2 regions of the Azospirillum sp. UFLA03-27 genome follow, and region 2 is predicted to be linked to the other one. Evidence: predicted binding sites of a transcription regulator. Region 2 holds the regulator's gene; the other holds the start of a gene.
The links. The regulator LexA, encoded in region 2, represses DNA repair genes until DNA is damaged. The targets are predictions, from matches to a motif close to ATGTTCTANTTTGGTTC.
Positions count from the first base shown of each region.

Region 1 (11,632 bases), on a different contig from region 2:
TCCGGAGCCCCGTCCCTGGCCGAGGCTCTGGCCCAACGGGACGGGCGATGGGGAGCGGCAGTGTCCGCCGACCTCCTCGACGCGCTGGCGTTGAAAGTCGGCGACCGGCTGCGGCTCGGAGTCGCCGAGGTCGCGATCCGCGCCGTGCTGCAGCATGAGCCGGACCGGGCCTTCCGCGCCTTCTCCCTCGGCCCGCGGGTCATCATCGACCGCCGGGCGCTGGACGAGATCGGCCTCGCGGAGCCGGGGATGCCCGTCTACTGGTATTATCGCCTCCTCCTGCCGGAGACGGTTCGCTCCGACGCCGTCCTGCGCGATCTGGAGCGCCAATTTCCCGACGCGGGATGGCGGATCGTCGATGCCTCGCACGGCATTCCGGGCGTGGACCGCACCGTGCAGCTTGCCCGCGCGCTGTTCCTTCTGGGGGCGCTGTCCATCCTGCTGATCGGCGGCGTCGGCATCGGTCGGGCACTGTCGGCGCATCTCGCCCGGCGGTTGCCGGTCCTCGCGACGCTGAAGGCGCTGGGCGGCTCGCCACGCCTGCTCTTCACCGCATTCCTGCTGCAGACGCTGGCCGTGGTCGGCGTGGCGCTGCTGATCGGCGTGACGACCGGCGCCGTCCTGGCCGCGTCGGCGGTGCGCGCGCTCCCGCTCGACTGGATGCCGGAGACGGGTGGCGCCGTCGATCCAGCAGCCTTGCTGCTGGCGGGGGCGGTCGGGCTTCTGGCGGCGCTGCTCTGCGCCGTGCCGCCGCTGGCCCGTGCCGCCGGGACCAGCCCCGCCGCGATATGGCGGGGGGCGGTGGATGGCTTGTCCCAGCCCTTGGGCTGGCGGACTCGTGGCGCCGTCGCGCTTCTGGGGCTGGCGCTCGCCAGTCTTCTCGCCGCCTGGACCGGGATGCCGCTCGCGGTCGCCGGATTCCTGCTTGTCGCCGGGGTGGTCGCGGCGGGCTTCGCGCTGCTGGGACGGGGGCTTTCCTGGGTGGCCCGCCGGCTGGCGCTCGGGCGGCGACCGGTGGTCCGGCTGGCCGTCGCCAACCTCGGGCGGCCCGGCGCGCCGACGGTCCCGGTGGCCGTCGCTCTGGGCATCGGCCTGACCCTGCTGGTGGCGGTCGGCGTGGTCGGACGGTCGGCGACCGGCCATGTCGCGGCGACGCTGCCGGCGCAGACGCCCTCCGTCGTCGTCCTGAACCTTCCCCCGCCGGATGGCAATCGCTTGAGCGAACGGCTCTCCGCCCTGCCCGGCGTCGGGCGGGTCGAGACGGCGCCCTTCCTGCATGCCCGGATCAGCCGCCTCAACGGCGCCGCCATCACCGAGGCGGACGCCCCGCGCTCCGTCGGCTGGGCGGTGCGCGGCGACCGCGGCCTGTCCTGGCGCGACCGCCCGGCCCCCACCGACCGGATCGTCGCGGGGAGTTGGTGGCCCGAGGGCTATACCGGCCCGCCGCTCGCCTCGCTGGACGCGCAGGTGGCTCGCCGGCTGGGGCTGGCGGTGGGGGACAATCTCACACTGGCCCTGGCGAGCGGTCCGGTGACCGCGACGATCGCCAACCTCCGGCGCATCGACTGGACGCGGCTCGACCTGGATTTTCCGGTTCTCCTCTCCCCCTTCCCCGAACCGCCGCCGCACAGCCTCGTCACCGCCGTCTGGTCCTCGCCCGAAGCGGTTCCGGCGGTTGAGGCGGCGGTGACGCAGGCAATCCCGCAAGCCCCCACGATCCGCGTGGCGGAGGTTCTGGACACGCTCGGGGCGACCGTCCAGACCGTGCGCGGGCTTCTCGACGGCCTGTCCGCCGTCGCTCTCGGCGCGGCGGTCGTGGTCCTTCTCGGCGCCATCGCCAGCAGCGCCCGGCGGCGGCTTCAGGAAATGGCGATCCTGCACGCCCTCGGAGTCGGGCGGCGTTCGATGGTCCAGGCGGTGGTGCTGGAATTCGTCCTCCTGGGCGCCGCGGTCGCCGCGGTCGCGGTTCCGCTCGGCTGGGTCGGCGGCGCGGTGGTGGTCGCCAGCCTTGCCGAGGGCGCTCCCCTGCCAGGAGGCGCTGTTCCCCTGGCCGCCTTCCTCAGCACCGTCGCCGCGATGGCGGCGGTCGGAGCCGTGCTGGTGGCTTGGCTGCCGCGACGGGACGTGATGCGGCGGCTGCGCAGCGATGCGCTGTCCGCCTGACCCACCGGCCGGTCAGGCCATTTCCGCCGCCGGGATGATCGCGTCGGTCAGCAGGGCGTTGAGAAGGCCGACATGGCCATCCGAGCGCGCCGGCCGGCCGGGGTCGGAGGTGACGACGACGGTCAGCCCCAGGCTGGGCACCAGATAGAGCATCTGCCCGCCGTAGCCGCGCGCGTAGGCGATGCGGTGCCCCTTCGCCTTGGCGAGGAACCAGCCGTACCCGTAGTCGTCGCCGGAGAAGGGAGAGCGCGTGCGCGGCACCCACGACGCCTCCACCCAGGCGGCGCTGATGACCGGATGTCCGTTCCACAAGCCGCCCTGCCGCCACAGCTCGCCGAAGCGGAAGAGGTCGAGCGGCGACAGCGCCATGTTGTTGCCGCCGAGATAGAAGCCCTGCGGGTCGCGCGTCCAGGACGGCACCTCGATCCCCAGCGGCTCGCCCAGCCAGTCCCGCGCCAGGGCCAGCAGGCTGCGCCCCGATGCGCTGGACAGCGCCGCGCCCAGCAGATGGTAGCTCCCGGTCGAATAGAGCATCCGCGCGCCGGGCTCGGTGACGAAGGGACGGCGCAGTGCGTCGGCGACCCAGTTGCGGCTGTTGATCCAGCGGCCGTAGCCCGGCCCGGAGGTCGGCTCCAGACCGGCTTGCATGGTCAGAAGGTCGGCAATGGTGATCCGGCGCACCCGCGGATCGACGCCCGCCGGAACCAGCCCCGGCGCCGCCTCGGCGAGGGTGTCATCGACGCTCCTCAGGACCCCGCGGTCGATGGCAATGCCGGCGAGCGAGGCGGCGATGGTCTTGGACACCGACTTGACGTTCACGGCGCGGCTCACCGCCGGTCCCCGAAAAGCCTCCGCCGACACCACCTCCCCATTCCGCCCGATGACCAGCGCATGGATCTGGTCGAGCGCCGCCGCCTGTTTGACCGCCCGGTCCAGCAGGACCGGATCGAACATGGCACCGGCTGCGGGTTGGGCAGCCTGCAGCGGGCGCGTCAGGGCGCCGCCGAGGGACGCGGCAGCAACGGCGGCGGTGGCGGCAAGGACGGTGCGGCGGCCGAGACGGAATGGCGGATGCGGGTTCATCCCGGATATGTGGTCCCGCTTCCGTGCCATCCAAGATTGCCGAAGATATGCCGGTCGGACTTTGTCTCACCCATGGCCGCACACGCCGCTTGCCACCCACCCCAACGAGAACATATTAGGAACACACAAGCAGCGTGGGATGGGACGATGGACGACGCCTTGATCGAGAAGCTCGGCATTCTGGCCGATGCGGCGAAATACGACGCCTCCTGCGCCTCGTCCGGCGCCAAGCCGCGCAGCGGCGGCAAGGAGGGGCTGGGCTCGACGACCGGTGCCGGCATCTGCCACGCCTACACACCGGACGGGCGCTGCGTCTCGCTCCTGAAGATCCTGCTGACCAACCACTGCCTGTTCGATTGCGTCTACTGCATCAACCGGCGCTCCTCCAACGTCCGCCGCGCCCGCTTCACGGTGGAGGAGGTGGTAACGCTGACCCTCGGCTTCTACAAGCGCAACTGCATCGAGGGTCTGTTCCTGTCCTCCGGCATCATCCGCTCGCCGGACCACACGATGGAGCAGATGATGCTGGTGGCGCGGACCTTGCGGCGCGACCACGGCTTCGCCGGCTACATCCACCTGAAAACCATCCCCGAAGCCAGCCCCTGGCTGATCGAGCAGGCCGGGCTGTGGGCCGACCGCCTGTCGATCAACCTCGAACTGCCCTCCGACCACAGCCTGAAGGCCTTCGCGCCGGAGAAGAACGGCGGCACCATCAAGGCGGTGATGGGACAGGTCAACGAGCGCATCGTCGAGGCCAAGGAAGAGCGCCGCCGCTTCTCCCCCGCCGGCCAGAGCACCCAGCTGATCGTCGGCGCCGACGATGCCACCGACCGCTCGGTCCTGGAGACCAGCGGCACGCTCTATCAGCGCTACGGACTGCGCCGCGTCTACTACTCCGCCTTCAGCCCGATCCCGGAGGCCAGCTCGGTGCTGCCGGTCAAGCCGCCGCCCCTGCAACGGGAGAACCGCCTGTATCAGGCCGATTGGCTGCTGCGCTATTACGGCTTCACGGTGGAGGAGATCGCGTCCGGCGGCGAGGGCGGGATGCTCGACCTCGGCATCGACCCGAAGCTGGCCTGGGCGCTGAAGAACCGCGAGCGCTTCCCGGTCGACGTCAACCGCGCCGACCGCGAGATGCTGCTGCGGGTGCCGGGGCTGGGCGCGCGCGCCGTCGACAAGATCCTGTCGGCGCGCCGCCACACCCGCCTGCGCATGGAGGATCTGGGGCGGCTGTCGAGCGGGCTGCGCCGCGCCCGTCCCTTCCTGATCGCCGCCGACTACCACCCCGTGGGCGGGCTGACCGACCGGCTGGACCTGCGCCAGCGCTTGGTCACACCGTCCAGCCAGTTGAGCCTGTTCTGACGATGCACACGATCACCTTGCGGGAGGGGGCGGACCTCGACGGCTTCCGCCGGGCGGTGCGCCGCCTCGCCGCCGCCCGGACGGCGCCCGACGAGGTGCTGTGGAGCGTCGGCGCGCCGTCGCTGTTCGGCGACGATGCGGCGCCCGCTTCCGAAAACGGCGCCCCGGTCTTTCTGCCCCAGGCGGTCGGACAACTGATCGAAACCGTCGTCTGCCACGGCGATCCGGAGCGCTACGCCCTGCTCCACCGGCTGGTCTGGCGGGTGCTGAATGGGGAGCGGGCTCTGCTCGACCAGCACGCCGATCCTCTGGTGCACCGGCTGGAGCGGCTTGACAAGGCGGTGCGCCGGGACATCCACAAGATGCACGCCTTCCTGCGCTTCCGCGCACTCCCCGGCCCGGACGGCGGGGAACGCTACGTCGCGTGGTTCGAGCCCGACCACCACATCGTCGAGGCCGTCGCCCCCTTCTTCGTCGAGCGCTTCGAAAGCATGGCGTGGACGATCCTGACGCCGAAGGGCTCGCTGCATTGGGACCGCCAGCGGCTGTTGACCGGCCCGCCAGCCGAGCGTCCAGATTCATTGGCAGACGACCGCTTCGCCGAGGGTTGGCAGCGCTATTACGAGAGCACCTTCAACCCGGCGCGGGTCAACCCGACGGCCATGCGGGCGGAGATGCCACGGAAATACTGGGCCAACATGCCGGAGACGGCGGCCATCCCGGCCATGGTCCGCTCCGCCCCCTCCCGCGTCCAGGCGATGCTGGAGGCGGAGGCCGTCATCCCGCGCCGCCGCATGCCCGAGAAGGCCGTGGCAGCGATGGCCCGGCAGGCCCCGGAAAGCCTCGCCGAATTGAACCGCCTGATCCAGCGCTCTGAACCGCTGGTGCCGGGCGCGACGCAGGCAGTGCTGGGCGAGGGGCCGGAGGGTGCCGCCATCGCCATCGTCGGCGAGCAGCCGGGCGACCAGGAGGACCGCGAGGGCCGCCCCTTCGTCGGCCCCGCCGGCCAATTGCTGACCGCCGCGCTGGAGGAGGCCGGCATCGACCGCAGCGGCCTCTACCTGACCAACACCGTCAAACATTTCAAATTCGTCCAGCGCGGCAAGCGGCGCATCCACCAATCCCCCACCGCAGGCGAGGTCAAGCACTACCGCTGGTGGCTGATGACGGAGCTGAGCTTCGTCCGCCCCCGCCTCGTCGTCGCGCTGGGAGGCACCGCGGCCTTGGCGCTAAGCGGCCGGCCCGTTTCGGTGCTGCGCGAGCGGGGTCCGATGGCCTTCGACGGGTGGGACGGTTTCGTCACCGTCCACCCCTCCTACCTGCTGAGGCTTCCGGGAGACGAGGAGCGACGGAGGGCGCAGGCGGAGTTCGTGGCCGACCTGCGCCGGGCCGCGGCGCTGGCGTGAGAGGGGATCGAGCCGTCTCGCGCGATCAGATCCTCACACGCCCTGCTGCTTGAACCGCTTGCCCACCGTGCATTGGATGCGCTGAAGCTCGTACTTCGGGTGGTCGTTGATCCACTTGGCGCTCTCGATCTGACCGGCGATCGGGCAGCTCGACATGGTCAGGGGTTCGGTGTCGGGAACCATCGGGTTGATGGTCTGGCACTGGGTCGGGTCGGACGCCAAGCAGAAGATCATCGACAGGGTAACAAACATCGGGCGCTCCAAAACGCAACGGCACGGCTGTGCCAACATCGTGTGGATCAGCGAGAGCAAGCCGCATGCCATGCCCAGGACGAGGACAGGATTGCGCGATTCCGGCTGCTCGGAAATGAGCCAAACCACAGGGCGCCGAATCATTAGGCATCGAAGGTTAACCAATGCCTAAACGTTGGGAGTTTGCAAATCCGTTGGTGCAGCGGATGAAACGGAACGGGCCGCAAGGTCCAGAGAAGCCTTCGCGCAAGTCTGGAGTCGGCGCGCCGCAGGTCAACGGAACGTTGAGTGACGTGTTTTCTATCCTTGAAGCAACCTGCGCTGGCGTCAGGCCCCGGGCTGCTCGCACCGCCATTGGCGGACGTTCCAGTTGGGATGTTGCATGAGCCAATGCACGACGTGGACGTAACTGTTGTGCGTGCATTCGACCGCGGTCGGGTACCGTTCGAAGGAGAGTGGACGCTCGATGGCGCAGTGGTCCGGCCGCACGGCCAGACAAATCACCAGAACCAGTTCAAACATGGTTCGCGTTTCCTGTACGAAAGCTCGATGAGCCGGCGCCTTCGGCGCTTCCGCCAAGGCGGACGAAGGCCGGAACGCATGCATCAACAGCCGGCGCCACGGATCGGGCCGCGCTGCTTTGCAGCAAATATTGCTGCCCTGCACAAAATTCGCATTCAAAACTGCAAATAAATAAATTACAAAATCATGTTTTGAAGGATTATCCACTTACTCCCAATTTGTGGTCGGTCCTGGATAAATCTGGCATAGGGCCACTGTTTGGTTTTTTCTATTCGGCAGAGCCTTGACGAGAAGATGGTCCCAATATAGCATTAAGTACCAATTTGGCGTCAGCTTTTCTGAATATTGAATTCAGAACCGAACATACCGCGCAACAACATCCGCGCGACAACGCCCTTTTGCAATCAGTGTCGCGCCCATAAGCAAGAAGCCCATTGATTTTTGGGTAACAATAAGCGCTACAACGGGAGGGATCGTCATGAAGGTGTTGTCTCGCTGGCTTCTGGCGTCTGTCGCTGTCGTCGCCGCCGGCTCGGTTTCTGCGAACGACAGTATTCTCAAGAATGAAGCGAACCCCAACAACTGGGCGTCCCAGCTCGGCAATTATGCCGGGCAGCGGTACAGCCCCCTCGACCAGATCACCACCAACAACGTCAAGAATCTCCAGGTCGCGTGGTCGTTCTCGACCGGGGTTCTGCGCGGCCATGAAGGCGGGCCGATCGTCGTCGGCGACGTGATGTACATTCACACGCCGTTCCCCAACAAGGTCTTCGCGCTGGACCTCAACAACCCAGGGCGGGTCATCTGGAAATATGAATCGGTCCAGGACCCGACCGTCATCCCGGTGATGTGCTGCGACACCGTCAACCGCGGAGTCGCCGTCGCCGACGGCAAGGTCTTCCTGGCCCAGGCGGACAACACGCTGGTGGCACTCGACGCCAAGACCGGCAAGGAGATGTGGAAGGCCAAGAACGGCGACCACACCAAGGGCGAGACCCTGACGGCGGCCCCGCTGGTGGTCAAGGACAAGGTCTTCGTCGGCATCAGCGGCGGCGAGTTCGGGGTGCGCGGGCATCTGACGGCCTACGACACGAACAGCGGCAAGATGGTGTGGCGGGCCTTCTCGACCGGTCCCGATGCCGACGTGAAGATCGATCCGTCGAAGACGATGATGATGGGCAAGCCCATCGGGCAGAAGGATCTGGGCGTCTCTACTTGGCCGGGCGAGGAATGGAAGCGCGGCGGCGGAACCACCTGGGGCTGGTACACCTACGATCCGGCGCTCAACCTGATCTATTACGGCACCGGCAACCCCGGCACCTGGAATCCGACGCAGCGGGCCGTCGACAAGGACCGGGCCAAGAGCGACAACAAATGGTCGATGACCATCTTCGCGCGCGATCCGGAGACCGGCGAGGCGAAGTGGGTCTATCAGAAGACGCCGTTTGATGAATGGGACTTCGACGGGGTGAACGAGAACATCCTGGCCGACATCACCATGAACGGCCAGCAGCGCAAGGTCCTGGTCAACTTCGACCGCAACGGCTTCGCCTACACTTTGGACCGGGCGACCGGCGAATTGCTCGTCGCGCAGAAATACGACCCGACGGTCAACTGGGCGACCGACGTCGACATGAAGACCGGACGGCCGAACGTCGTCGACAAATACAGCACCTTCGCCAACGGCGAGGACAAGAACACCGCCGCCGTGTGCCCGGCAGCACTCGGCACCAAGGACCAGCAGCCGGCCTCCTTCTCGCCGGACACCGGCCTGTTCTACGTCCCGACCAACCACATCTGCATGGACTACGAGCCGTTCTCCGTCTCCTACACGGCGGGGCAGGCCTATGTCGGCTCGACCGTGTCCATGTACCCGACGCCGAACTCGCACGGCGGCATGGGCAACTTCATCGCCTGGGACGCGGCGGCCGGCAAGATCGTCTGGTCGCGGCCGGAGCGCTTCGCGGTGTGGAGCGGCGCTCTGACCACCAAGGGCGGCCTGGCCTATTACGGGACGCTGGAAGGCTATATCGTCGCCGTCGACATGAAGGACGGCAAGGAGCTGTGGCGGTTCAAGACCCCATCCGGCATCATCGGCAACATCAACACCTACACCCACAACGGCAAGCAGTATGTAGCCGTCCTGTCCGGCGTCGGCGGCTGGGCCGGCATCGGTCTCGCCGCCGGTCTGACCCAGGAATCCGGGGCGAACCAGTGGCATCAGGCCGTCCATCCCAACCGCGCCGGTGGGACGGGCGTGGCGACCGCCGGCCTCGGCGCGGTCGGCGCCCACCAGTCGCTGGGCGAATACACCCAGCTCGGCGGCGTCCTGACAGTGTTCCACATCCCGGACCAGAAGTGATCGGCAGACCTGCCCCCGGTGCCGCAACGCACCGGGGGTTTTGCTTTAGAGCCTTCGGCATTCACTGGGACCCGGCTTCCGGGCAAGGATCTCGACATCCATGAAACGCAGACTTGGCTTGCTGACCGGTGCGCTGACGGTGGGCACCCTCGCTTGTTTCGCCGCCCTGGCGCAGGACGCGCCGACAACCCCCGACGGAACACCGACCTACATCGTCAAGGACGGTCAGGTGGACAAGGGAACCTACAACGGCTACCGCCGCTTCCACGCGACCTGCCACACCTGCCACGGCTTCGACGCGTCGGGGTCGTCCTTCGCCCCCAGCCTCGCGGACTCGCTCAAACGCCTCAGCTACGACGAGTTCAAGGAGGTCGTCGTCAACGGCCGCCAGAATCAGGGCGCCACCGGCGACAAGGTGATGCCCTCCTTCGGCCTCGACCCGAACATCATGGATCACCTGGACGACATCTACCGCTACCTGAAGGCGCGGGCCGACGGCGTGCTGCCCGGCGGACGCCCGCAACGCATCGGCGGCTGATCCGGCGGAGGAAGACCCTTCATGGCATTTCCTTCTGTGCTCACCGTCGTTGCCAGCGCCGCGGCTCTGCTGTCCGTCACCGCGCCGGCCCACGCCGTCGAGGTGACGGAGCGCGAGACCGTGCGCGTCTGCGCCGACGGCAACCTCCTGCCCTACTCCAACGAAAGGATGGAGGGTTTCGAGAACGAGATCGCCCGGCTCATCGGCGAGGACCTGAAGAAGCCGGTGACCTATTACTGGTGGCCGCAGACCATCGGCTTCGTCCGCAACACGCTGCGCGCGCGGCAGTGCGACCTCGTGATGGGAACGGCGTCCGGCGAAGAGTTGATGCAGAACACCAACCCCTATTACCGGACCGTCTATTCTCTCGTCTACCGCACCAAGTCGGGCATCCGGGCGGAGAGCGTGGGCGATCCGTCCCTGAAGGACGCCCGCATCGGCGTCGTCGAGAAGACGCCCGCGGTCAACCTGCTGCGGCTCTACGGCATCACCCGGACGGAGCCCTACCAGCTCAACACCGACACGCGCGCCAACAACCCGGCCCGCGACGCCATCGAGGACGTCGCCGCCGGCAAGACCGACGCCGCGGTGATCTGGGGGCCGATCGCCGGCTATTTCGCCGCCCAGCAGACGGAGCCGCTGACCGTCGTGCCGCTGGTCAAGGAGCCGGCGGGCGCCCGGCTGCAATTCAACATCTCCATGGGCATCCGCTCCGATGAGCCGGAGTGGAAGCACTGGCTCAACGACTTCATCAAGCGCCGCCAGGACGACATCGACCGCATCCTGATGCGCTACCACGTCCCGCTCATCGGCCCGGACGGCGCGCTGAAGACCGCCGCCGCCATCGAACCGCCGGGCTACCGGATGGACCAGTACCGCGCCCCGACCCCCGCCGGCCTGTCCGGTGCCGCCACCGTGACCCTGGCGGAACTGCGGCGGCTGATCGAGCGTTTTCCCGACACGCGGCTGATCGATGTGATGCCGGCGCCGCCGCGCCCGCCGGACCGTCCGGCGCCGGCCGTGTGGGTTCCGCCGCCCCGCCGCAGCCTGCCGGGGGCGGTCTGGCTGCCCAACGTCGGCTACGGCAGCCTGTCGGGCGAGCAGGAACGCTATTTCCGCACCGGATTGGAAACCGTGAGTCACGGGGATCGGGCCGCCCGGCTGGTCTTCTTCTGCGAGCCGGACTGCTGGATGTCCTGGAACGCCGCGAAGCGCGCGGTGGAATGGGGGTACGGCAACGTCTATTGGTATTCCGACGGCGCCATGCGCTGGCAAGAGGCGGGATACGGGCTGGAGACGGTCGAGCCCTTCGCCGGCGGCGCGTCGAACTGACCGAAACCGCTCGCCTTAATCCAGGCGGGCGGCGATGTCCCGAGCGATGCGGCCGGCCTTCTGTTCGAACTGGACCGGCTGCTCGCACAGCGCCGTCTGGTTGCGCCGCCGCTCGTCGAGGATGCGCCGCCGCCACGCGATCTCCTCACGCAACGCGATCGCTTCGGGGGCGTCGGCGGGAAGCGCCTGGAGACGGGTCAGCGCCGCGTCGATGCTGTCGAGCAGGATGCGCTGCTGGTGGGCGTAGCGCTTGATGGCCGAGATGGCTTGGCCGCGCTCCTGGTTGAGCGCGTCGAAGGCTCCGGCGAACAGGGCGGTGAGGGCGGCGTTGCGGTCCGCCCCCCCATTGGTCTCCAGCTGGTCGGCGAAGCGGTCGATCGCCGCCTGCTCCTGCTCCGGAGCAAGCCGGCGGCCGAGGAGCTGCTTCAGGACCGGTTCGGCGCCGGGAATGTCGCGCCAGTCGCCTTCCTTCCCCTCGATGGGATCGCCGGACCAGATCTGGCCGGACGACAGGGTCGGCACGAGGATCTGGACGCAGGGCCAGTCCGGGTCTCCCCCGGCCGCCCCCGCCGGGGCGGACGCCAGGGTGAGCAACGCGGCGGCTAGGACAGC
Region 1 covers NZ_JAUQTX010000026.1:27,322-38,953, reverse strand. The annotation lists gene Q4I23_RS06405 (ABC transporter permease) at 1-2,163, shown strand, start outside; gene Q4I23_RS06400 (serine hydrolase domain-containing protein) at 2,176-3,246, opposite strand; gene Q4I23_RS06395 (putative DNA modification/repair radical SAM protein) at 3,394-4,608, shown strand; gene Q4I23_RS06390 (UdgX family uracil-DNA binding protein) at 4,611-6,014, shown strand; gene Q4I23_RS06385 (hypothetical protein) at 6,048-6,266, opposite strand; gene Q4I23_RS06380 (hypothetical protein) at 6,594-6,995, opposite strand; gene Q4I23_RS06375 (methanol/ethanol family PQQ-dependent dehydrogenase) at 7,267-9,150, shown strand; gene Q4I23_RS06370 (c-type cytochrome) at 9,251-9,688, shown strand; gene Q4I23_RS06365 (quinoprotein dehydrogenase-associated putative ABC transporter substrate-binding protein) at 9,710-11,020, shown strand; gene Q4I23_RS06360 (hypothetical protein) at 11,036-11,632, opposite strand, start outside.
Region 1: the regulator LexA is predicted to act here: its motif matches at 3,344-3,360, upstream of Q4I23_RS06395 (putative DNA modification/repair radical SAM protein).

Region 2 (11,304 bases):
CGGTGCGTGCCACGGCGAACAGCACGGTGAACATGCTGGTCGGGAAGCCCATCGCCTTCAGGATGATGCCCGAGTAGAAGTCGACGTTCGGGTACAGCTTCTTCTCGACGAAGTACGGGTCTTCGAGGGCGATCTTCTCCAGCTCCATGGCGATGTCGAGGAGCGGCTCGTCCTTGATGCCCAGCTCGGCCAGAACCTCGTGGCAGGTCTTGCGCATGACCTGGGCGCGCGGGTCGTAGTTCTTGTAGACCCGGTGGCCGAAGCCCATCAGGCGGAAGTTGTCGTTCTTGTCCTTGGCGCGGCGGACGATCTCCGGGATGCGATCGACGGAGCCGATCTCCTCCAGCATCTTCAGCACGGCCTCGTTGGCGCCGCCATGGGCCGGACCCCACAGCGAGGCGATGCCGGCGGCGATGCAGGCGAACGGGTTGGCGCCCGACGAGCCGGCCAGGCGGACGGTCGAGGTCGAGGCGTTCTGCTCGTGGTCGGCGTGCAGGATGAAGATCTTGTCCATGGCCTTGGACAGGACCGGGTTGACCTTGTACGGCTCGCACGGCGTGCCGAAGGTCATGTAGAGGAAGTTCTCGGCGTAGGACAGATCGTTGCGCGGGTACATGAACGGCTGGCCGACCGAGTACTTGTAGGCCATCGCGGCAATCGCCGGGATCTTGGCGATCAGGCGGTGCGCGGCGATCTTGCGCTGCACCGGATCCTCGATGTCCGTCGAGTCGTGGTAGAAGGCCGACAGCGCGCCGACGACGCCGCAGAGAACCGCCATCGGGTGGGCGTCGCGGCGGAAGCCGCTGTAGAAGCGGGTCAGCTGCTCGTGCACCATCGAGTGGCCGCGCAGGATGCCCTCGAACTCTTCCTTCTCGGCGGCGTTCGGCAGGTGGTTGTTGAGGAGAAGGAAGCAGACCTCCGGGAAGGTCGCGTGCTCGGCAAGGTCGTCGATGGCGTAACCGCGGTGCAGCAGGATACCCTCGTCACCGTCGATGTAGGTGATCTTGGACTCGCAGCTGCCCGTCGAAGTGAAACCCGGATCGTAGGTGAAACAACCGGTCTCGGCGTAGAGCTTGCGGATGTCGATCACGTCCGGACCCGTGCTTCCCTTCATCACGGGCAGGCTGACCTGCTTGCCAGTCCGGTTGTCGATCAGGGTGAAGGTATCGGCCTTGTCCGCGGTTTGGGTCATCTCGGCACGTCCTTATCTTTAGGGTTGGGGCTTAACGCCCTTTTCGAATGCGCGCAGCATAGTTCTATGCCGGGCGGATATCAACGCACGGAAGTTATCCCCGTGCTGCAGTTGCGGCATCCTTCATCCGGGCCAGCGTTTCCGCGCGGCCCAGGATCTCGGCCACCTCGAAGATGGGCGGCGACACGGTGGAACCGGTGAGCGCGGCGCGCAGCGGCTGGGCGATCTTGCCCAGCTTTTCGCCCCGCTCCTCGGCGAAGGCGCGCACCAGCCCTTCCAGGGCGGCGGCGGTGAAGTCCGCCTCGGCCTCGAAGCGGGCGGCGAGGTCGGTCAGGACGCCGCGGCCCTTCTCGTCCAGCAGCGCGGCGGCCTTCTCGTCCATCGCCAGCGGACGGGCGGCGAGGTAGAAGCGGGCGCTCTGGGCGAGATCGACCACGGTGCGGGCGCGCTGCTTCAGCCCGTTCATGGCGCGGGTCAGCAGATCGCGCTCCGACTCGGTCAGCGCGCGGCCAAGCTCGGCCTCCAGCCGCGGGGTGGCCAGACCCACGAGGCGGGCGTCGTCGGCCTGCCGCATATAGTGGGCGTTCAGGTTCTCCAGCTTGGCGAAGTCGAAGCGCGAGGGGGAGCGCCCAATGCCCTCCAGGTTGAACCACTCCACGGCCTGTTCGGTCGAAATGATCTCGTCGTCGCCGTGCGCCCAGCCGAGCCGCAGCAGGTAGTTGCGGATCGCCTCCGGCAGGTAGCCCATGTCGCGGTAGGCGTCGACGCCCAGCGCGCCGTGGCGCTTCGACAGCTTGGCGCCGTCCGGACCGTGGATCAGCGGGATGTGGCCGAATTCCGGCAGGTCCCAGCCCATGGCGTTGTAGATCTGGATCTGGCGGAAGGTGTTGGTCAGGTGGTCGTCGCCGCGGATGACGTGGGTCACGCCCATGTCATGGTCGTCCACCACCACCGCCAGAAGATAGGTCGGGGTGCCGTCGGCGCGCAGCAGGATCAGGTCGTCGAGCTGGGCGTTCTGCACCGTCACCTCGCCCTGGACGCGGTCTTTCAGGACCGTTTCGCCCTCCTGCGGCGCCTTCAGGCGGATCACCGGCTTCACGCCGGCCGGCGCCTCGGACGGGTCGCGGTCGCGCCAGCGCCCGTCGTAGCGCACCGGCTGGCCGGCCGCCTTCTGGGCGGCGCGCATCTCCTCCAGTTCCTCCGGGCTCGCGTAGCAGTAGTAGGCGCGGCCGGCGGCCAGCATCTGCTGCGCCACCTCGGCGTGGCGGTCCTTGCGGGCGAACTGGCTGACCGCGTCGCCGTCCCAGTCGAGGCCGAGCCAGGACAGGCCGTCGAGGATGGCGTCCACCGCGGCGTCCGTCGAGCGCTGGCGGTCGGTGTCCTCGATGCGCAACAGGTACGTGCCGCCGTTGCGGCGGGCGTACAGCCAGTTGAACAACGCGGTGCGGGCACCGCCGATGTGGAGAAAGCCGGTGGGCGACGGGGCGAAGCGGGTGACGACGGTCATGGGTGGCTCAATTCCAGGTTCGGCGCTGCTACAGTGCTGCGGCGGCCGAGATGCGGCGGCTGCGGTGCGACTGCGGTGGTGCGGTGGTGTAACACATTAACGGCGCCGGAGGCATTTGCCTTGCGCGCATAGGCGACAGTATGGCCCACGGGGTTGAAGAGGGCGCAGACGAAGGTTTGGTGGCGGAGGAGGGCGATGCCGGTCCTGTCCGTCGCGGCGTCGGCGCGCGCCTTTCCGCGGCGGCTCTGGAATGTCTCGCCGCGGAGCGGGAGCGCTGGGCGCTGTGGCTGCCAGTGGGGACGGGCGCGGGCGTGGCGCTGTATTTCGGCCTGCCCGCCGAGCCGCCGTTCTGGCTGGGGCCGGGCGCTGCGGTCGGTTGTCTGCCTCTGCTGTGGCTGGCGCGGCGGCGTCTGGCGCCGGTCGTTCTGCTGCTGGGGCTGTTGAGCGTCGCTCTGGGCTTCGCCGCGGCGCAACTTCACAGCGTGGTGGCGGCGGCGCCGATGCTGACGCGCGAGCTTGGACCGGTGCAGGTCACCGGGCGGGTGCTGGCGGTCGAACGGCAGCCCACCGGCACGCGGCTGATGGTCGGGGAGCCGATGGTGGAGCGGCTGGCCCCGGAGGCGACGCCGGAGCGGGTCCGCCTGTATCTGCCGGCCAAGTTGACGCCGCCGGAGGCCGGGACGGTGGTGCGGCTGCGCGCTATGCTCCACCCGCCGGCCGCCCCGGCGGAGCCAGGGGCGTTCGACCTGCAGCGGCGGGCCTATTTCGAAGGCTTCGGTGCGGTCGGCTTCGTCATGGGCGCCCCCGTCGCCCAGGAGGCCCCGCCGCCCGGAGGCTGGCGACGGGTGACCGTGGCCTTCGAGCGGGCGCGCGCCGCCATCGCCGAGCGGGTGCGCGCCGTCGTGACCGACTCCGCGGAGGCCAGCGTCACCGCCGCCCTGCTGAACGGCGACGCCGCGGCGATTCCCGAGCCGATGATGGACGCCTTCCGCGACAGCGGCCTGGCGCATCTCCTGTCCATTTCCGGCCTGCATGTGGGCATTGCCGCGGGGATCGTCTTCTGGGTGGTGCGGGCGCTGCTGGCGCTGGTTCCCTGGGTGGCGCTGCGCTGGCCAATCAAGAAGATAGCGGCGCTGGCCGGCATCCTGTCGGCGATCCTCTACACGCTGCTGGTGGGGGCGCCCTTGCCGACGCTGCGGTCGGTGCTGATGACCGGCCTCATCATGGGCGCGGTCATTGCCGACCGATCACCGATCAGCATGCGGCTGGTTGCTTTCGCTGGCATCGTCACCGTCCTCTACGACCCGGAGGGGATGCTGGGGCCGAGCTTCCAGATGTCCTTTGCGGCGGTCGTCGCCCTGATCGCTGCCTTCGAACGCTTCACGCCCTGGGCGGTGCGGCAACGGCGCGAGATGGGCTGGCTCGGCCGGGGAGCCATGACTCTGGGCGGCATCGCTTTTTCCAGCGTGGTGGCGACCGTCGCGACAACGCCATACGGGCTCTATCATTTCCAGCAGGTCGCCTTTTACGGCGTGCTGTCCAACATGGTGGCGATCCCCATCACGACGGTGTGGATCATGCCCTTCAGCCTGCTCTCCTACCTGCTGCTGCCCTTCGGGCTGGAGGGGCCGGCGGTGACGGCGATGAACTGGGGCGTCCGGCTGGTCATTGAGACGGCGGAGCGGACCGCGGCGCTGCCCGGAGCGACGGCGTTTCTGCCGGCCATGCCGGACGCCGCCATCGCGGCGGTCACGCTGGGCGGACTGTGGCTGGCCATCTGGACGGGACGCTGGCGCTGGCTGGGGCTGGTGGCCTTGGCTGGCGGGCTGGTCGCCCCGGCCGTAGCGCCGCGGCCCGACATTCTGGTGTCGGAGGACGGAACGCTGATGGCCGTGCGCGGCGCGGAGGGGATCCTCAGCCTGTCGACCGCCAGCGACGGGCGGGTCGCCAACACGTGGAGGCGGCGCGACGGCATGGAGAAGCCGGAAGAAAAAGCCGGGCAGGATGTCTGGCCGCTTGTCGGGGTGAGCCTGGACGGACGGCTGCGCTGCGACGCCTTGGGGTGCCTCTACCGTGCGCAGGGGAAGACGGTGGCGCTGCTGCGACAACCGGACGCCTTACCGGAGGATTGCGCTGTGGCCGATGCGGTGGTGACCGCAACCCCGTCGCGCGGGTGTCGGGCGCCGCTGGTCATCGATCGTTGGGGACTGCGACGGGAGGGTGCGCACACGCTCACCCTGTCGGACGAGGGCATCCGGGTGGAAACCGTCCGGGGGCAGCGCGGCGACCGCCCTTGGACGATGGGGGGAAAGCTGCCCGACGGAAAGACCGGGGCGCGCTGAACCGCCGCCCCGGAGCATCCTGCCGTCAGTACTTCCGCACCAGCCCGACGAGGCGGCCCTGCACCCGAACCCTGTCGGCACCGAAGATGCGGGTCTCGTAGGCGGCGTTGGCCGGTTCGAGCGCTACGGTGTTGCCCTTGCGGCGCAAGCGCTTCAGCGTGACCTCGGCGTCGTCCACCAGGGCGACGACGATGGAGCCGTTGTCCGCGCTGTCGCAGCGCTGGATGACCACCGTGTCATGGTCGAGGATGCCGGCCTCCACCATGGAATCGCCAGCGACTTCCAGCGCGTAGTGGTCGCCCATGCCGAGCATGGCGGCGGGAACGTCCACGAAGGCGGAACCGTCGCGCAACGCTTCGATGGGCGTGCCCGCGGCGATCCGGCCGTAGAGCGGAAGCTGCACGGATTCGGACGCCGGGTTCGCCTCGCGTCCCGTGAAGCTGAAGTCGCCCTTGATGACGTTGGGCTGGAACTTGGCGCGCGGCGGCCGGGTGCGGGCGGTCTCAAGCCCCTCCGGCAGGCGCAGCACTTCCAGCGCGCGGGCGCGGTGGGGCAGGCGGCGGATGAAGCCGCGCTCCTCCAGCCCCGTGATGAGGCGGTGGATGCCCGACTTGGACTTCAGGTTGAGAGCGTCCTTCATTTCGTCGAAGGAAGGGGACACACCGCCCTGTCCGAGCCGCTCGTTGATGAAAAGCAGCAATTCATGCTGCTTGCGCGTGAGCATTTGTGCCTCCCGGCCGGTTCCGCACTAGATATGGAACAAAAGCAAAACGTTCCATCTTGTTCTAGTTTGGTTCTTAACCCCCGTCAAGCCCTACGGATGAAATCAATCGCAAATCGACGGACAGGACTCCCAAATGGATTTCCCGTGCGGAACGGATTAAAGCGACAGGACACCGCCGCTCAGCGGGATCACCGTCACGCGGTCGCCCACGGCGGCGGCGGTTGCCTGCGGCTCGCGGACGATCAGGGCGTCGGCCCGGGCCAGCCGGGACATCATCGCGCTGTCCTGGCGCGGGAAGGGGGTGGCGACGGGCTCGCCGTCCGCTCCGGTCGACAGGGTGGCCCGTAGGAAATCGGTGCGGTCGTCGTTGGCCTTCAGCGGCGCGCCGAGCCGCGCCGCGAGCGTGGTGTTCTCGGCGGGCAACCCTTGGAGACGGCGAAGGATTGGCACCAGGAACAGCAGGGCGGCCACCCCGGTGGACACCGGATTGCCCGGCAGGCCGAGCAGCGGAACGCCGTTCGCCGTCCCGAAAATCAACGGTTTGCCGGGTTTCATGGCGACCCGGTAGAAGTCCAGCGACAGCCCGCCCAGCACGTCGCGCACATGGTCGTGCTCGCCTTGCGAGGCGCCGCCCGTGGTCACCAGCAGGTCGCAGCCGGCCGCCCCGGCGGCCATTGCGGCGAGATGCTCCGGATCGTCCTTGGCCACGCCGAGATTGTGGGCGAGCCCGCCCTGGCTGGCGACCAACGCGCACAGGCCGAGCACGTTGGAACTGACGATCTGACTCGGTCCCAGCGGATCGCCGGGCAGCGCGATCTCGTCCCCGGTGGCGAGCACGGCGATCCGTGGGCGGCGGTGGACGCGCAGCCAGGGCAGGTTGGCCGCGGCGGCCAGGGCGACGTCGCGGGCGGTGAGCAGCCGTCCCTTGGGAAGCAACTCCTCTCCGGCAGTGAAGTCCAGTCCGGCGGGGCGGATGAAGCGCCCCTCGGGCACGGCGCGCCCGACGCGCACGCGGTCCCCGGCGTCCTCGCAGTCCTCCTGCATCACCACGGCGTCGGCCCCGGCGGGCAGGGGCGCGCCGGTGAAGATGCGCACGGCCTCGCCGGTTCCGACCGATCCGGCGAAGGCGTGGCCGGCCGCGGACTCGCCGATGCGGCGCAGGTTGACCGGCGCATCCGCCGAAGCCGGGACGATGTCGGCGGCGCGGACGGCCCAGCCGTCCATGGCGGCGGCGGCGAAAGGCGGCTGGGTCAGGCGGGCGACGGCGGGCTCGGCCAGGACGCGCCCCAGCGCGTCGGGCAGCGGCACCGTCTCCGCCGGCAGGGCGGTGAAGGCGGCGAGGATGCGGGCGCGGGCTTCACCGACCTGCAGCATCAGACCGCGCTCCCCCATTCCCCGCTCTTGCCGCCGGCCTTGTGCAGCAGCTTGACCTCGGTGATGGTCATGCCCCGGTCCACCGCCTTGCACATGTCGTAGACGGTCAGCGCCGCAACTGACACGGCGGTCAGCGCCTCCATCTCCACGCCGGTCTGGCCCCTGAGCTTGCAGGTGGCGGTGATGTCCACGGCGTTGCGCTCGGGATCGCAGGTCAGGTCCACCTTGACCGAGGTCAGCATCAGCGGGTGGCACAGCGGGATCAGGTCCGGCGTGCGCTTGGCTCCCATGATGCCGGCCAGCCGGGCCACCGACAGGACGTCGCCCTTCTTGACGCCGCCCTGGAGGATGAGCGCCAGCGTTTCCGGCTGCATCAGGACGGAGCCGCGGGCGGTCGCCGTGCGTTCCGTATCCGCCTTGTCGGACACGTCCACCATGACCGCGCGGCCTTCGGCGTCGAAATGGGTGAAGCCGCTTGCGGGCTGGTCGGTCATAGGGGTTTCTCCATGAACAGGCTCAGCGGGTCCGGACCGTAGGGGCCGAACGGGGCGCAGTCGGCGAAGCCCTGCTTGCGGTAGAGGGCAATGGCCTCGTCCTGATAGACGCCGGTCTCCAGCCGCAGCAGGGACAGGCCGGCGGCGCGGGCCTCGTCCTCGATGCGTTCCAGAAGGCGGCGCCCGATCTGGCCGCCGCGCGCGGTCGGCTGGACGAACATCCGCTTGACCTCGCCATAGCCGCCCTCGGTGTCGATGCGCATGGCGCCGCAGCCGACCACGGTTCCCGAACGCCGGGCGACCAGGAAACGGATGTCCGGCTTGGCCAGCGATTGCAGGTCGAGCAGATGGTTGCTCTCCGCCGGGTATAAATCGCCCAGATAGCGGTCCAACTCCTCGATGAGCTGAACCACCTCGCCCTGGAGCGGGCTTTCACGGGCAATGGTCACGTTCGGCACGGCGTCGCTCCTCCCCATTGCTTTTTTATTTGGTGTCAGGCGAGAAGGGCGCGGGTGGCCGCGGTCACATCCTCCTGCCGCATCAGCGATTCACCGACCAGGAAACAACGCGCGCCCACAGCCGCCATGCGCGACAGGTCCGCCGGGCTGTAGAGACCGCTTTCGGCGACCAGCATCCGGTCGGCGGGCACGTGGGCCGCCAGTTCCTCGGTCGTGGCGATGTCCACAGCCAGAGTCTTCAGGTTCCGGTTGTTCACGCCGAGAAGCGGGGTCTTCAGCGCCAGCGCGCGGTCCAGTTCCTCGCGGTTGTGCACCTCGACCAGCACGTCCAGGCCCCAGGCGATGGCGGCGTCCTCGATCTCCGCGGCCTGCGCGTCGCTCAGCGCGGCCATGATGATCAGGATGCAGTCGGCGCCGAGCGCGCGGGATTCGGCGATCTGGTAGGGATCGACCATGAAGTCCTTGCGCAGGACCGGCAGGTCCACCGCGGCGCGGGCGGCCAGCAGATAGTCGTCGCAGCCCTGGAAATAGGGCTCGTCCGTCAGCACCGACAGGCAGGTGGCGCCGCCCTCGCGGTAGGCGCGGGCCAGGGACGGCGGGTCGAAGTCCGGGCGGATCAGGCCCTTCGACGGGCTGGCCTTCTTGATCTCGGCGATCAGGCCGTAGCGGCCCCCGTCCACCGTGCGGCGCAGGGCGCGGATGAAGCCGCGCGCCGGGTCGGCGCCGCGGGCGGCGTCCTCCACCGCGGACAGCGGACGGGCGGACTTGCGGGCTTGGACCAGCGCGCGCTTGTCGTCGCAGATGCGGGTCAGGACGTCGCTCATGGCGCGGCAACCGGTTCGTTGGCGATGGAGGAATTCGTGATGGACACAAGGCGCTGGAGCACGGCGCGGGCGCCGCCGCTGTCGATGGCGTGGCGGGCCTGCTCGACACCTTCCTTGAGGTCGCCGGCCTTGCCCGCCACATGCAACGCGGCGGCGGCGTTCAGCAGGACGATGTCGCGGTAGGCGCCCTGGGCGCCGTCGAACAACGCGCGGATGGCCTCCGCGTTCACGTGGGCGTCGCCGCCCTTGAGAAGCTCCGGCCGGGCGCGGAAGATGCCGGCCTGCTCCGGCTCAATCTCGAACACCGTGACCTCGCCGTCCTTGAGTTGGGCGACGGTGGTCGGGCCGGTCGTGGTGATCTCGTCCAGACCGTCGGAGCCATGGACGATCCAGGCGGCCTCCGACCCCAGCCGCTTCAGCACATGGGCCAGCGGCTCCACCCACTGCTTCGCGTAGACGCCGAGAAGCTGGCGCTTGGCGCTGGCCGGGTTGGACAGCGGACCCAGCAGGTTGAAGATGGTGCGGGTGCCCAGCTCCACGCGGGTCGGGCCGACGTTGCGCATGGCGAGGTGGTGGCGCGGCGCCATCAGAAAGCCGATGCGCGCGTCCCACAGGGCCTTGCGCACCAGCCCCATGTCGCAGTCCAGATTGACGCCCAGGGCACCCAGCACGTCGGCGGCGCCCGACTTGGACGACATGGCGCGGTTGCCGTGCTTGGCCACCGGCACGCCGCAGGCGGCGATGACGACCGCGGCTGCGGTGGAGATGTTGTAGGTGCCCGACCCGTCGCCGCCGGTGCCGCAGGTGTCGATGGTGCCGTCCGGGGCCTCCACCGGGATCGCCTTGGCGCGCATGACGCGGGCGGCCCCGGTGATCTCGTCCACCGTCTCGCCGCGCACGCGCAGCGCCATCAGGAAGCCGCCCATCTGCGACGGGGTGGCGTTGCCCGACATGATGATGTCGAAGGCCAGCGAGGCTTCCGGCTCGCTCAGGGCGTTGCCGGCGGCGACCTTGGCGAGGATGGCCTTCATGTCGGTCAGGTCGCCGTGCGGCGCGGACGGCGTGCTCATGCGGCGGTCTCCAGCCGGCGGGTGGTGTTCAGGAAATTCTCCAGGATCTTGTGCCCGTGCTCGCTCTCGATGCTTTCCGGGTGGAACTGCACGCCGTGGATCGGCAGCTCGCGGTGGGACAGCGCCATGATCAGGCCGTCCTCCGTCTCGCCGGTCACCTCCAGGCAGGCGGGCAGGGTGGCGCGCTCGACGATCAGCGAATGGTAGCGGGTGGCCCGGAAGGGCGAGGGCAGGTCCTTGAGGACGCCGCGCCCCTGGTGGAACATGCGGTCGACCTTGCCGTGCATCGGCACCGGCGCGCGCAGCACGGTGCCGCCGAAGGCCTGCCCGATGGCCTGATGGCCCAGGCACACGCCCAACAGTGGAACGCCGGCCTTGGCGGCGGCGTCGATCAGCGGCAGGCAGATGCCCGCCTTGTCCGGATCGCAGGGGCCGGGCGACAGCACGATGCCCTCGGGGCGGAGCGCCATGGCCTCCTCCACCGTCAGGCTGTCGTTGCGGCGGACGTCCGGTTCGGCGCCCAGTTCGCTCAGGTAATGGACGAGGTTGTAGGTGAAGCTGTCGTAATTATCGATGAGCAGCAGCATGGGGCGCCCCGGCATCCTTCCGGCCTGTCGTTTCCGGTCCGTCGGCTTCGGCCCGATCGTCCCGGAATAGCGTTCCGGCCTTGTTCCAAGGCGGGTACCCTAGCGGCTGAAGCCATGGATTTCCAGCCCGTCCGAACCTCGACTTGGCGGAGAATCAGCGGCAGAGGAACTGCGGCGGCGTCGCGGGCTTGTCCAGGACGATGCCGCGCGCGTCGGTCTCCTCGGTGATCTGGCAGCGGCGCACCGTGCGCGGCAGGTCGATGGCCAGCGTTGCCTGTGTCCCGGCATAGCGGCAGATCAGGAAGACATTGTTGCGCCGGGCGGCGGGAAAGTCCCATTGCCGGACTTCCGAGCGGCCCCGCCGGAGGCTGCGGTCCGGCTCCAGCGCCGCCGGGGCGGGGGCGGCCATCTGCGTCGGCCGCTCGCCCTCGACCAGAGCGACGCCGACGAAGGCGTGTTGGTCCTTCGCCGGGTAGGGCGACCAGCCGCCGGGCGCTTCCGGCTGGGCCTGCACGGCCAGGCTGGCTGGGCAGCGGACCTCGTTCGCGAGGGCAGGGCCGGCGGTGGCGGTGACGAGGATCGTCAGGAGGATTATCAGGGGGATCAAGGTGCGGGGCATGGCGGGTCACAGCATAGTCCCAGCCGGTGAAGGCCTCCACCCCGCTCCGCTGTTGCAGGGACGGAGCGGGGGTGCCACCTTGCGCGCAAACCGGAAACCAGGGTTCGAGATTC
Region 2 covers NZ_JAUQTX010000197.1:1,460-12,763, forward strand. The annotation lists gene gltA (citrate synthase) at 1-1,192, opposite strand, end outside; gene gltX (glutamate--tRNA ligase) at 1,287-2,699, opposite strand; gene Q4I23_RS23900 (ComEC/Rec2 family competence protein) at 2,840-5,041, shown strand; gene lexA (transcriptional repressor LexA) at 5,067-5,765, opposite strand; gene Q4I23_RS23910 (molybdopterin molybdotransferase MoeA) at 5,922-7,139, opposite strand; gene moaC (cyclic pyranopterin monophosphate synthase MoaC) at 7,139-7,633, opposite strand; gene Q4I23_RS23920 (GNAT family N-acetyltransferase) at 7,630-8,091, opposite strand; gene trpC (indole-3-glycerol phosphate synthase TrpC) at 8,127-8,915, opposite strand; gene trpD (anthranilate phosphoribosyltransferase) at 8,912-9,985, opposite strand; gene Q4I23_RS23935 (anthranilate synthase component II) at 9,982-10,572, opposite strand; gene Q4I23_RS23940 (STY0301 family protein) at 10,727-11,191, opposite strand.